2 regions of the Labedella gwakjiensis genome follow, and region 1 is predicted to be linked to the other one. Evidence: predicted binding sites of a transcription regulator. Region 1 holds the regulator's gene; the other holds the start of a gene.

Region 1 (7,224 bases):
GAGAACCAGAAGCAGGTGGGTCGGGAGGTCGCCGTCCTCGTCTCGGCCGGGGAAGGCAAGCGCGACGCGGAGACGGACCGGGTGTCCGGCCGGGCCGAGGACTCCCGGCTCGTCCATGTCGCGATCCCGGAGGGCGTTGCCCGTCCCCGTCCCGGTGACGTCGTCACCGCGACGGTCACCTACGCCGCGCCGTGGCACCTTCTGGCCGAGGCGAACGGGTCGGCGCCTGTGCGGCGCACGCGATCGGGAGATGCCTGGGATCGCTCAGAGGCCGAGTCGTGCGGAGTTCCGGCTTCGCCCTCGGTGGCCGGCGGCCGCGCGGTCTCGCTCGGTCTGCCCACGCTCCGTGTCGCATCCGGGGAGCCGGCCACGTCGAGGTCGATCGCGACGTCGCCGATCTACCACCCCGACGACGACCGGCGGTGAGCGGCCCGCATCCGGCTCGCGTCATCGCAATCGGCGGACCGACGGGCACCGGTAAGAGCGAACTGTCCCTCGACCTGGCCGATCGGCTCGCGGCCGACGGTGTCCGAACGGAAATCCTCAATGCCGACGCGATGCAGCTGTACCGCGGAATGGACGTCGGCACGGCGAAGCTCCCCCTCGACGAGCGCCGAGGAGTGCCGCACCACCTCCTCGACGTTCTCGACGTCACGGAGGAGGCCTCCGTCGCACGGTACCAACGGGAGGCCCGTGAACTCATCACGACCCTGAACAGCCGAGGGGTGATGCCGATCCTCGTGGGCGGATCGGGTCTCTACCTCTCGAGCGTGCTGTTCGACTTCTCCTTTCCAGGAACCGACCCGGAGATCCGAGCTCGACTGGAGGAGGACCTGGACCAGTCCGGGCCGGGTGCTCTCCACCGTCGTCTCGTCGCCATCGACCCGGAGGCGGCACGGCGCATCGGTTCGAGCAATGGCCGCAGACTCGTTCGCGCGCTCGAGGTCGCGGCGATCACGGGAGCGCCGTCGTCCGGCCTCCTACCGGAACAGACCACGACGCCGGCGTCGAGCGTGGTGATCCTGTCCGCTCCGCGAGAGGAACTCGTGGTACGCCTCGATGCCCGCGTCGAGCGGATGTGGCGCGACGGGCTCGTCACCGAGGTCGAGGGCCTCGCCGGCCGGGGTCTGCGCGACGGTGTGACGGCGTCGCGAGCCATCGGCTACGCCCAGGCCCTCGCCCAGCTCGACGGGACCATGGGCGAGGACGAGGCGATCGCCGATACGCAGCGGCTCACGCGGCGCTACGCGCGGCGACAGGTCTCGTGGTTCCGCCGGTACGCGGGTGCCACCGTGCTCCATGCCGGTGCGGACGGTCTGGTCGACGATGCCGTCGAGGCCGTCCGCCCGCTCCTCGAGGCCGACGCCCCCGCCTAGAATCGAGGCATGCCGATCACGATCGACTTCACCAAGGGCCACGGAACCGGCAACGACTTCGTGCTCTACGCCGATCCGGACGGCGATTCGACGCTCACGCCCGCCCAGATCGCCGCGATCTGCGATCGTCACTTCGGCGTGGGCGCCGACGGGGTGATCCGCGCGATACGGACGGCTCACATGCCGGGGGGTGCCACGATCCTCGCGGAGACCCCCGAGGCGGAGTGGTTCATGGACTACAGTAACGCCGACGGCTCCGTCGCCGAGATGTGCGGCAACGGCATCCGTGTCTTCACGCGGTTCCTCCTCGAGACGGGGCTCGCGGTGCTCGAGAGCGGTGACACGCTCGCCATCGCCACACGAGCAGGCGTCAAAGACGTGCAACGCGGTGTGGACGGCTTCCAGGTCGATCTCGGACGCTGGGCTCTGGAGGGCGGCGAGCCGCTCGTGCGGGTGAAGGACGTTCCCGTTCCCCGTCCCGGCCTCGGTATCGACGTGGGCAACCCGCACGTCGTCGTGGCGCTGGCCAATGAGGAAGAGCTCACCGACGCCGATCTCGCGTACGCGCCGCAGATCGATCCCGTGCCGTCGGCCGGGGCCAACGTCGAGCTCGTCGTGCTGCACGAGCCGCTCGTGAGCGAGGGCGTCGGTCGAATCCGGATGCGCGTGCACGAGCGCGGCTCGGGGGAGACCCTCTCCTGCGGCACCGGGGTCGCGGCCGCGGCGCTCGCGATCCGCCACTGGGCAGGTCGAGGCGCCCCGGACCATTGGCGCGTCGATGTCCCGGGTGGACGTCTGGGCGTCAGGATGTTCGCGGCGGAGGACGGCGAACACGTCTCGCTCTCCGGACCGGCGGAACTCGTTTACACCGGCACACTCGACCTCGCCTGACCGTTGATCCGGCTCGCCCGCTGATCGGGCCCGCCGCGAGTCGTCAGTCGGCTGGGGCGGCCTCGGGACGACGCCGCACGCGCAAGACGCGGTACCCCTTGCCCGTCGACGCGCGAATGACGCTGAAGTCGTCGGGAAGCGTCGCGTCGAGCCACCGGTGCAGGCTGTCCGAGCCGAGGTTGCGCTGGACAACCAGGTACCCGTCAGAGGCGGGCTGAAGGCGTGGGATCCAGCGCTCGAGGAGGCCGTGCAGTTCGTCCTTGCCCACCCGGATCGGCGGATTCGACCAGATCGTGCGGAACATGATGTCCTCGGGCACCTCGTCGGGGAGAACCGCTCGAACGTTCTCGAGTCCGAGCGTGGCCGCGTTGCGACGGACGAGATCGAGTGCCCGCTCGTTCACGTCGACGGCCCAGACCGTGGCATGGGGTGACTCCAGCGCCAACGTGAGGGCGATGGGCCCCCAGCCGCATCCGATATCCAGGAAGTCGCCTCCCGGCGGGGGAGAGGGGACGGCCGAGAGGAGCACGGCGGTCCCCACGTCGACGCGGTCGGGACTGAAGATCCCGTTGCCCGTCTGCAGCCGACGCGGGGCGCCTGCGAGAGTGACGGAGAGCGACCGCAGGCCCATCTCGCTGTCGGGCGATGAGCTGAAATAGTGGTCGCCTGCCATAGTCCGTACGGTACAGGACCGCCAGAGAGTATCGTTAACCGGATGAATGAGACCCCTCCGAACACACCAGAAGACGACGCCGTCAAACGTGTGCTCGCGGCCGCGGGGCGCCCGTCGGCCGGGTACTCGATGTTCGGTGCCGGTCGGGCGCAGGCGTTGCAGGACACCGCCACCGTGAATGGCGATGGTTCCGACGGCGAGCAGTTCGACCGCGAGGACCGACAGGCGCTCCGCCGCGTCGGTGGACTCTCGACCGAGCTGGAAGACGTCACCGAGGTCGAGTACCGCCAGCTGCGGCTCGAGAACGTCGTGCTCATCGGGGTCTATTCGCAGGGATCGCTCCAGGACGCCGAGAACTCCCTCCGCGAACTCGCGGCTCTCGCTGAGACCGCCGGCGCTGTCGTCCTCGACGGCCTGCTCCAGCGGCGACCCCACCCCGACCCCAGCACGTACTTCGGTCGGGGCAAGGCCGAGGAGCTGCGAGCCGTCGTCGCGTCGCTCGGGGCTGACACGGTGGTCGCCGACACGGAACTCGCCCCCAGCCAGCGTCGTGCGCTCGAGGACGTCGTGAAGGTCAAGGTCATCGACCGTACGGCCGTCATCCTCGACATCTTCAGCCAGCACGCGAAGAGCCGCGAGGGCAAGGCGCAGGTCGAACTGGCCCAGCTCGAGTACCTCCTTCCGCGACTGCGTGGGTGGGGTGAGTCGATGTCGCGACAGGCCGGTGGCCAGGCCGCCGGTGGCGCGGGAATGGGTTCCCGAGGTCCCGGTGAGACGAAGATCGAGCTCGACCGTCGCCGGATCAACACGCGCATGGCGAAGCTGCGCGCCCAGCTCAAGGGATTCGCCCCGGCTCGCGAGGCCAAGCGAGCGAACCGCAAGCGCAACGAGGTACCGAGCGTGGCGATCGCCGGCTACACGAACGCCGGCAAGTCGAGTCTGCTGAACCGCATCACCCGCGCGGGCGTCCTCGTGGAGAACGCCCTGTTCGCCACCCTCGACGCCACGGTGCGACGCACACGGACGGAGGACGGGCGCACCTACACGCTCGCCGACACCGTCGGTTTCGTGCGCAATCTCCCTCACCAGCTCGTGGAGGCGTTCCGCTCGACCCTCGAGGAGGTGGCCGACTCCGATGTGATCGTGCACGTGGTCGACGCTTCGCACCCGGACCCGGCCTCGCAGATCGCGACGGTGCGCGATGTGATCGGCGACGTCGGCGGTCGGGACATCGCGGAGATCGTCGTCTTCAACAAGAGCGATCTGGTGTCGGAGGACGACCGGCTCGTCCTCCGCGGCCTCGCCCCCGATGCGATCTTCGCGTCCGCTCGCACGGGTGAGGGCGTCCAGGAGATCCTCGATCGGATCGCGGACAGCCTGCCGCGGCCGAGTGTCGTCATCGAGGCCCTGGTGCCGTACGACAGGGGCGAGCTCATCTCTATGCTCCACCGCCGAGCGCAGGTGACCTCTCTCGACTACACCGAGGAGGGTACGCGCGTCGAAGCGCTCGTCGGCGAGGAGATCGCCGCGCAGCTCGGCGACTTCGTCGTCGCCCGACGCGCGAACGCGCGCCCGGACGACGACTGAGGCGGACGACCGCTCAGACCGAGCGGAGGACGGCGACGATCTTGCCGAGGACCTCGGCCTGATCGCCCAGGATGGGCTCGAAGTTGGAGTTGCGCGGCAGGAGCCAGGTGTGTCCGTCGCGCTGCCGGAAGACCTTGACGGTCGCCTCCTCGTCGAGCATCGCGGCGACGATGTCACCGTTCTCGGCGGTGCGCTGCGAGCGCACCACGACCCAGTCGCCGTCGCAGATGGCGGCGTCGATCATCGAGTCGCCCGACACCTTGAGCATGAAGAGATCACCCTTGCCGACGAGCTGGCGGGGGAGGGGGAAGACCTCTTCCACGTGCTGCTCCGCCGTGATGGGCACTCCGGCGGCGATCCGGCCGACGAGGGGCACCATCGCTGCGTCGCCGACGGGCGTGCTGTTCTCGTAGTCGAGGGAGTCGGACGTGGCCGACGGGAGCTCGATGAGGACCTCGAGGGCTCGCGGCCGGTTCGGGTCGCGTCGGATGTAGCCCGACAGCTCGAGCTGATTGAGCTGGTGCGTGACGCTCGAGAGGGACGCGAGGCTGACGGCGTCGCCGATCTCCCGCATGCTCGGCGGGTAGCCGCGCTGGCTGACGGACCGCTGGATCACGTCGAGGATCGAGCGCTGCTTGTCGCTCAGGCTCTTCCTCCGACGTGTTCCCTGGCGCTCGCCTGAGCTCTCCGCGGCCGACGCATCTGCGCCTCGCGTGCCGTTGGTGGCCTTGCCCATGGTGCCCGCCGTTCCGCCCCGACGACCGAATGTCGGTGGCTCATGATCTGCTGTCTCTCGACAATCGAAACTGTATCCGTGCTCGCCGAGTGAACCAAACATTCGTTCGAGTGTGTCGTGGATCGATCTCGATATTCGTCCGAACATCGCGCTTGCGTGTTCGAACATTCGAAGATATATTCGGAACAGAGATTCGCTTCGAGGCCTCCCGGCCGAGGCCCCGAAGCGAACTCGCTTCCTTTCCAGAACAAGGAGAGCACCATGACCGCAATCACCATGAACGCCGTGAGCAGCACCGCCGCCCGCACCATGGGATCGTCGAGCGCGGCTCCGGCTTCCACAAAGGCCCGCCTCCGCATCACTCGTCGCGGGCGTCTCGTTCTCACCTCGCTCGTCGTGGGCCCGCTGGTCGCCGTCGGTGTCATCGCCGGTGTGAGCGCCACGTCGGCCATCGCCACCTCATCGAGCTCGGCCGTCGTCGAATTCGACTACCTCACGATCAACTCGGGGGAGTCGCTGTGGCAGGTCGCGGAGCGCATCGCTCCCGCGTCCGACCCTCGTGACGTGATCGCCGATATCGTCTCGCTCAACCAGATGTCCACGTCGTCGGTCGAGCCCGGACAGCGCATCGCGATTCCCACGGCCTACTCCGCCGGCTGACGCCTCCTGTCTGGCACGTTCCGGTCATTGATGGGCGGGGATGGTCGCGGCGGTTCGACTGTCACACGGGTCGGGGCGATCGGTAGGCTCGTCGGGTGACTTCTCTCGATGATCTTCCTGTCCGCGCCGATCTGCGCGGCAAGTCGCCCTACGGTGCTCCTCAGAAGGCCGTGCCCGTCGCGCTGAACGTGAACGAGAACACGCATCAGATCCCGGAGAATGTGGCGCGAGACATCGTGCAGTCCTTGGCCGTTGCCGTTCTGGGCGTGAACAGGTATCCCGATCGCGAGTTCGGGCAGCTTCGCGCATCCCTCGCCTCCTACCTCGGTCACGGTCTCACGGGGGATAACCTGTGGGCGGCCAACGGTTCCAACGAGGTGCTGCAGCAGGTCCTGCAGGCGTTCGGTGGTCCCGGTCGATCCCTCCTCGGATTCGACCCCACCTATTCGATGTACCCGTTGCTCGCAGACGGCACCGGCACCCGGTGGATCGGCGCACCGCGCGACGCCGACTTCGAGTTGTCGCCGGAGACGGCCGTCGCCGCCATCCGTGAGCACGACCCGGACATCGTGTTCCTGTGCTCGCCGAACAACCCCACCGGCACCCCGCTCTCCATCGACACGATCGAGGCGGTGTACGACGCGGCGCGAGGCATGGTCGTCGTCGACGAGGCCTACGCGGAGTTCGCGCCGGACGGCACACCGAGCGCTCTGACGCTGTTGCCTGGCCGCGATCGACTCATGGTGTCGCGCACCATGAGCAAGGCGTTCGCGTTCGCGGGGGTGCGCCTCGGGTACCTCGCCGCGGCGCCCGCCGTCACCGATGCACTCCGCCTCGTCCGTCTGCCGTACCACCTGTCGGCCCTGACCCAGGCGGCGGCCGTCGCGGCTCTCCGGCACAGCGATGAGATGCTCGCCATGGTCGATGACATCCGTCAACAGCGTGACCGAATCGTCAGCCGGCTCGGCGAGCTCGGATACCGCCCCTACCGCAGCGAGAGCAACTTCGTTCTCTTCGGAGGTGTCCGTGATCCGCACGCCGTGTTCGAGGCTCTGCTCGAGCGGGGGATCCTCGTGAGGGACCTCGCCATCGACGGCTGTCTCCGCGTCTCGGCGGGCACCGAGGCGGAGACCACCGCGTTCCTGGACGCCCTCGCCGACGTAGACTCGACGGCATGAGCACCGGCAACCGCGTCGCCCACATCCAGCGTGCGACCTCGGAATCCTCCATCGACCTGCGCCTCGACCTCGACGGCACGGGTGCGAGCGAGATCCACACGAGTGTTCCGTTCTTCGACCACA
Region 2 (7,224 bases), 490 kb from region 1:
AGTGCAGTCCCGTCGTGGGCTCGTCGAGAACGTAGACGCTCCGCCCATTGGTCCGCCGCTGGAGTTCCGTGGCGAGTTTCACGCGCTGAGCCTCTCCACCGGAGAGGGTCGTGGCGCTCTGACCGAGACGGACGTACCCGAGTCCCACGTCGACGAGGGTCTTGAGGAAGCGGTGGATCGAGGAGATCGGCTCGAAGAACTCGGCAGCCTCGGCGATCGGCATGTCGAGCACTTCCGCGATGTTCTTGCCCTTGTAGTGGACCGTGAGGGTGTCGCGGTTGTACCGCGCTCCCCCGCACACCTCGCATGCGACGTATACGTCCGGCAGGAAGTTCATCTCGATCTTGATCGTGCCGTCGCCCGAGCAGGCCTCGCAGCGGCCTCCCTTGACGTTGAAGCTGAATCGGCCGGGCTGGTATCCCCTAGTCTTCGCTTCCACCGTCTCCGAGAAGAGAGTGCGGATCCTGTCGAAGACCCCGGTGTAGGTGGCGGGGTTCGAGCGGGGCGTGCGGCCGATGGGCGCCTGGTCGACGTGGATCACCTTGTCGAGCTGCTCGAGGCCCGTCACCCGCGTGTGCTTCGCCGGCACCTTGCGCGCCCCGTTGAGCTTGTTCGCGAGGACGCGGTAGAGCACGTCGTTCACGAGAGACGACTTTCCCGATCCGCTGACGCCGGTGACGGCCGTGAAGACACCGAGGGGGAAGTCCACCGTGACGTTGCGCAGGTTGTTGGCCGAAGCGCCGACGACGGAGATCATCCGCTCGGGGTCGACGTCCCGACGGCGCGACGGCGTCTCGATCGACTTGCGTCCCGACAGGTAGTCGCCCGTGAGGGAGTTGCGCTCGGCGACGAGGGACTCGTAGTCACCCGAGTGCACGACCGTGCCGCCGTTCACTCCAGCGCCAGGTCCGATGTCGACGATCCAGTCGGCCGTCCGGATGGTGTCTTCGTCGTGTTCGACGACGATCAGGGTGTTGCCGAGATCGCGAAGCTTCACGAGCGTCTCGATGAGTCGCCGATTGTCGCGCTGGTGCAGACCGATGCTCGGTTCGTCGAGCACATAGAGCACGCCCGTGAGCCCGGAACCGATCTGGGTGGCCAGGCGGATGCGCTGAGCCTCCCCGCCCGAGAGGGACCCGGCGGATCGTGCCAGGTCGAGGTAGCCCAGTCCCACCTCGTTGAGGAAGTCCAGTCGCAGCTTGATCTCGCGGAGCACCTGAGCGGCGATCTTCGCCTCCCGCTCGGTGAGCTCGAGACGGTCCATGAACGAGCGGGCGTCCTCGAGGCTCAGGAGCGAGACGTCGGCGATGTTCTCGCCGTGGATGAGGACGGAGAGCACCTCCGGCTTGAGGCGCTTCCCCTGGCAGACGGGGCACGGGACCTCGCGGAGGTACTCGGACCAGCGCGACCGCTGCACGTCGGTCTCGGCCTGCAGGTACTGACGCTCGATGTAGGGCATGACCCCCTCGAAGCCCGAGGAGTAGCTCATCTCGCGCCCGTATCGATTGCGCCACTTGACCTTGACCTTGAAGTTCTCACCGCGGAGAACCGCCTCGCGTACACGCTCGGGAAGGTCTTTCCACGGGGTGTCGAGGGAGAAGTCGAGGTCGCGAGACAATCCGTCGAGGAGCTTCTCGTAGTACTGGTAGAGACCCTTGCCCTGCGTGGTCCACGGGACGATGACGCCCTCGTTGAGGCTGAGCGTCTCGTCTCCCAGGAGGAGCTCGTCGTCGACAGCCATGCGCGTGCCCAGACCGGAGCACTCGGGGCATGCGCCGAACGGCGCATTGAAGGAGAACGTGCGGGGCTCGATCTCCGTGAGCTGGATGGAGTGGTTGTTCGGGCAGGAGAGTTTCTCCGAATACGTGACCGTTCCGTCCGGTCCGTCCTCGTCCACGAAGTTGATCTGCACCACGCCGTCGGTGAGGGAGAGAGCGGTCTCGAGCGAGTCCGTGAGCCGCGACAGCGCATCGGGGCCGGCTACGAGGCGGTCGACCACGACGGAGATGTCGTGCTTGTACGACTTCTTGAGGGTGGGCGGCTCGCTGAGCTGGATCGTCTCGCCGTCGACGACGGCTCTCGCATATCCTTTGGCCGACAACTCCTGGAAGAGGTCGACGAACTCGCCCTTCTTCTGGGAGACGACGGGGCTCATGACCATGTATCGCGTGCCGGCCTCGAGCTCCATGAGCTGGTCGGCGATCTGCTGGACCGTCTGGCGCTGGATCTTCTCACCGCACACCGGGCAATGCGGGATGCCGACGCGCGCCCACAGGAGGCGCATGTAGTCGTAGACCTCGGTGATCGTGCCGACGGTGGACCGCGGGTTACGGTTCGTCGACTTCTGATCGATCGAGACGGCGGGACTCAGACCCTCGATGAAATCGACGTCCGGCCGGTCCACCTGCCCGAGGAACTGCCGGGCGTAGGCGGACAGCGATTCGACGTATCGACGCTGACCTTCGGCGAAGATCGTGTCGAACGCGAGGGACGACTTTCCGGACCCTGACAGGCCCGTGAAGACCACGAGCGCATCACGAGGGATGTCGAGATCGACGTTCTGGAGATTGTGCACTCGGGCACCACGGACGCTGAGCTGAGCGCTCTGTTCTACGGGGGAAATCGACACCTCGAAAGTCTACGGGGACCCACTGACACTGGGTCCCGCCGAGCACTCGCCCTCCGCGAACAGGCGTGCGGCGGTAGACTCCGCGCCCCGCGAGCCGCTGGTTTATCCGCTGCCCGCCGACCGGTCAGATATGACCAGCCTTCTCCATCTGGCGCAGTTCCCGCTTGAGCTCGGCGACCTCGTCACGGAGGCGACCGGCGAGCTCGAATTTGAGCTCGGCCGCCGCTGACAGCATCTGAGCGTTCAGGTCGGCGATGATCGACTCGAGATCGTTCGCGCCCTCGGCTGCGAGCCCCTCCCGGCGGAGGTTGGGGGTTGGGCTCTTCTTCTTGCCGTCCCGCCCGGCCAGAAGCCGTTCGGTGTCCTCCCCCTCGCGAGCCAGCATGCCGGTGATGTCGGCGATCTTCTTGCGCAGAGGAGTGGGGTCGATACCGTGTTCGGCGTTGTATGCGAGCTGACGGTCGCGACGCCTGTCCGTCTCCTCGATCGCGCGCTTCATCGAGTCGGTCATGACGTCGGCGTACATGTGCACCTCGCCCGAGACGTTTCGCGCCGCACGCCCGATCGTCTGGATGAGCGAGGTCGACGAGCGCAGGAAGCCCTCCTTGTCCGCGTCGAGGATGGCGACGAGCGAGACCTCCGGCAGGTCGAGTCCTTCACGCAGGAGGTTGATGCCGACGAGCACGTCGTATACACCGGCTCGGAGTTCGGAGAGCAGTTCCACACGACGAAGTGTGTCGACGTCCGAGTGCAGGTAACGCACGCGTACGCCAGCCTCCGTGAGGAAGTCGGTGAGTTCCTCGGCCATCTTCTTCGTGAGAGTGGTCACGAGGACGCGCTCGTCCTTCTCGGCGCGCTCCACGATCGATTCCAGCAGATCGTCGATCTGGCCCTTCGACGGCTTGACCACGATCTGAGGATCGACGAGGCCCGTCGGTCGGATGATCTGCTCCACCACGCCGTCGGCGATCCCCATCTCGTACCGCCCTGGGGTCGCCGAGAGGTAGACCGTCTGACCCACACGGCTCTTGAACTCGTCCCATTTCAACGGTCTGTTGTCCATGGCACTCGGAAGCCGGAAACCGTGCTCGACGAGAGTGCGTTTGCGGGAGGCGTCTCCCTCGAACATGGCCCCGATCTGCGGCACCGTGACGTGAGACTCGTCGATCACGACGAGGAAATCGTCGGGGAAGTAGTCGAGGAGGCAGTTCGGTGCTTCGCCGGGCGCGCGTCCGTCGATGTGCCGCGAATAGTTCTCGATGCCCGAGCAGAACCCGATCTGCTGCATCATCTCGAGGTCGAAGGTCGTGCGCATACGCAGCCGCTGTGCCTCGAGGAGCTTGTTCTGCTTCTCGAGCTCCGCCAGCCGCTCCTCGAGCTCCACCTGGATGGTTGCGATCGCCCGCTGCATCGTCTCCGGGCTGGCTGCGTAGTGCGTGGCCGGAAAGATGGAGACGGCGTCGAGCTTCTTCACCACATCTCCCGTGAGCGGATGAAGGGCGTACAGCGCCTCGATCTCATCGCCGAACATCTCGATGCGGATCGCGAGCTCCTCGTAGACGGGGATGATCTCGATCGTGTCGCCACGGACGCGGAAGTTGCCACGGGAGAAGTCCACGTCATTGCGGTTGTACTGCATCCCGACGAACGAGCGGATGAGGCGGTCGCGTCCCACCGAGTCACCGACGTGCAGGGCCACCATGGCATCCAAGTACTCTTCGGCCGCGCCGAGTCCGTAGATGCACGAGACCGTCGACACGACGACGACGTCGCGGCGGGAGAGCAGCGAGTTGGTGGTGGAGTGGCGGAGACGCTCGACCTCCGAGTTGATCGACGAGTCCTTCTCGATGAAGGTGTCCGTCTGCGGGACGTAGGCCTCCGGCTGGTAGTAGTCGTAGTACGAGACGAAGTATTCGACGGAGTTGTTGGGCATGAGCTCGCGGAACTCGTTCGCGAGCTGCGCAGCGAGGGTCTTGTTGTGGGCGAGCACCAGCGTGGGCCGCTGCGTGGCCTCGATGAGCCACGCCGTTGTGGCCGACTTTCCCGTACCCGTGGCACCGAGCAGGACGACGTCGGTCTCGCCCGCGTTGATGCGACCCGCGAGCTCGGCGATCGCCGCGGGCTGGTCGCCGCTCGGCTTGTACTCGCTGACGACCTCGAACGGGTTCACGGAGCGTGTCGGTTGCATGCTTTCATTCTAAATCCCGCCACCGACACCGGGTCCGGGTCGCGCGATCAGAACTCCGCGCCGCGGCTCACGCGGATGTCCTCCGTCGTTCGAGCCGCAGAGCGGATCACCGCCGCGAGAGCGGTGGCCGACGCCGCGGCCGACAGACGGTCGAGGGTGGGAACGTGGACGAAGCCGCCTCGACGTTCCGGCTGACCCTCGAGCATGTGCATGAGGGCGAAGAAGACGTGGTTGCACACGAACGTGCCGGCCGTGTTGGACACCCCCGACGCGACACCCACCTCGTCGATGGCCGCCGCGCACGCTTTGACCGGGAGCCCGGACAGGTACGCGACGGGAGCGTCGTCGATGATCACGCGATCGATCGGCTGTCTCCCGGCGTTGTCGGGGATTCGCGCGTCGTCGAGGTTGACGGCCACGCGCTCGACGTCCACGCTCGTCCGGCCACCGGCCTCCCCCACCGCCACGACGAGATCCGGCGAGACCTCGTGGATCAGGAGGGCGAGACGACGAGGCGCCTCATCGAAGAGGCACGGAAGCGTCGCACGCACGATGTCGACGTCGCCGATCCTGTCGGGAAGCAGGGCGACTGCCTCTGCCGATGCGTTCACCGTCGACCCGCCGAACGGCTCGAAGCCGGTGACCAGGACGCGAGTCACCGACGGCCCGCCACGAGATCGGCCCACAGGGAATCCACCTGCGCCTCTGTCTCCTCGAGCGAGCCGGTCGTGTCGATGAGGACGTCGGCGATCCGACGTCGCTCCTCGTCGCTGGCCTGGGCGACGACACGGCGTCGCGCCTCCACCGGATCGAGGTTCCGGAGCGAGATCAGTCGCTGAGTCCTGATCTCCGCGTCGGCGTCCGCCACGACGACGAGATCGAAGTCGTGGTCGACGCCGGTCTCGACGAGGAGCGGGACGTCGTAGACAGCGATGGCGTCCGGGTCGTTTCGCGCGATCGTCGCGAGCCGTTCCGCCGCGAGACGCCGAACCTCCGGGTGGACGATCGCGTTCAGATCGTTGCGCGCGGCCTCGTCGGCGAACACGATGGATCCGAGAGCCGCCCGATCGAGCGAGCCGTCAGCGGCGATGACGTCGGAGCCGAAGCGTTCGGCGATCGCCGCGAGACCGGGGCTCCCCGCGTCGACGGCCTCACGAGAGAGCAGGTCGGCGTCGACGACCGACGCGCCCAGCTGGGACAGACGCGACGATATCGTCGACTTTCCCGACGCGATGCCGCCGGTGAGCGCGATGACGCGCATGACTCAGCGGGCCGCGAGCTGGGTCTCGAGGTAGGTGATCGCGACGGTGCGCGCCTCGTCGAGCAACCACTCGTCGCCATCGGCCTCCGCGTCGAACGCGAGACGCTGAAGGGAACGCGAGAGCTCGATCGCGACGGCGACGCGAGCCGTCCACGCCTCGTCGGTCGGAAGGTCGAACGCGGCGAGCTGACCCACGACGGCGTCGATGTAGGAGGTCGTGCGCAGGTTGTACTTCTCTTGGCTCTCCTCGTCCGCGAGGACGCGGTACTGCGTCGCCCGGTAGCCCGGTACGGTGCGTCGCGCGACGACGTTGGTGTCCGTGAGGATGTCGAAGGCCTGCTGCCACGTGGCGGGCTCCGCCGCCGAGAGCGCCTCGATGCACATCTCGACGTAGCGCTTCGTCATGTAGTCGTACACGCCGAGCATGAGCGCGACACGATCGGGGAAGAAGCGGTAGACGGTGCCGATGGCCATCTCTGCACGCTTCGCGACTTCAGCGGTGGTGACTCCCGCGTGGCCGGTCTCGTCGATGATCTCGCCGCATACGCGGAGGATGGTCTCGAGGCTCAGCCTGCTGCGTTCCTGCTGCGGGCTGTTGCGGAGGTCGGCTGACTCCGCGTAGTCGAGGGCGAGGAACCGTCGCAATGGGTCAACATTCACTACGTTCAGGTCCTTCTCGTTGGTTCGAGTGGTGAGCACGGAAACCTCGGGGTATGGGCAGCAGTACACGCTTACCCTAGCATCAGCGGACCCCTCGACCCGTCGGCGCGACACGCCGCCGACGAGGTCAGGACTGCGCTCGCCGGACGGCGAGAGGCCCGCGCAGCCCGGATGAGACCGGGCCGCGCGGGCCTCTCGTGCCACCCGGCCGGACGGATCCGACCGGGTGGTGATACTCAGGAGTTGCTGGAGAGCTTCTCGCGAAGAGCGGCGAGCGACTCGTCGTCGGCGAGGGTACCCGCGCCGGCCGACTCGCTCGAGAACGTCGAGCCGGCGGAGCTGTCGATGGACGACTCCTCGGCGGCCGCCTGAGCGACCTGACGCTTGTGGGCTTCCCAGCGGCCCTGTGCGGCAGCGTAGTCCTGCTCCCACTTCTCGCGCTGGGTCTCGAAGCCTTCCTTCCACTCGTTGGTCTCCGAGTCGAAG

The links. Region 1 encodes LexA, which represses DNA repair genes until DNA is damaged. Its sites were predicted from a motif close to TCGAACANNTGTTCGA; they were not measured.
Region 2: a site for LexA is predicted at 2,685-2,700, ahead of uvrA (excinuclease ABC subunit UvrA). Genes of this name have one in related genera too.

The regions. Positions count from the first base shown of each region.
Region 1 is NZ_PYAU01000001.1:2,838,348-2,845,571, forward strand. It holds gene miaB (tRNA (N6-isopentenyl adenosine(37)-C2)-methylthiotransferase MiaB) at 1-426, shown strand, start outside; gene miaA (tRNA (adenosine(37)-N6)-dimethylallyltransferase MiaA) at 423-1,376, shown strand; gene dapF (diaminopimelate epimerase) at 1,386-2,267, shown strand; gene CLV49_RS13350 (class I SAM-dependent methyltransferase) at 2,311-2,940, opposite strand; gene hflX (GTPase HflX) at 2,983-4,527, shown strand; gene lexA (transcriptional repressor LexA) at 4,541-5,263, opposite strand; gene CLV49_RS13365 (LysM peptidoglycan-binding domain-containing protein) at 5,525-5,923, shown strand; gene CLV49_RS13370 (histidinol-phosphate transaminase) at 6,019-7,101, shown strand; gene hisB (imidazoleglycerol-phosphate dehydratase HisB) at 7,098-7,224, shown strand, end outside.
Region 2 is NZ_PYAU01000001.1:3,332,401-3,339,624, reverse strand. It holds gene uvrA (excinuclease ABC subunit UvrA) at 1-2,629, opposite strand, end outside; gene uvrB (excinuclease ABC subunit UvrB) at 2,754-4,817, opposite strand; gene CLV49_RS15660 (pyroglutamyl-peptidase I) at 4,865-5,476, opposite strand; gene coaE (dephospho-CoA kinase) at 5,473-6,078, opposite strand; gene CLV49_RS18385 (TetR/AcrR family transcriptional regulator) at 6,082-6,738, opposite strand; gene rpsA (30S ribosomal protein S1) at 6,975-7,224, opposite strand, start outside.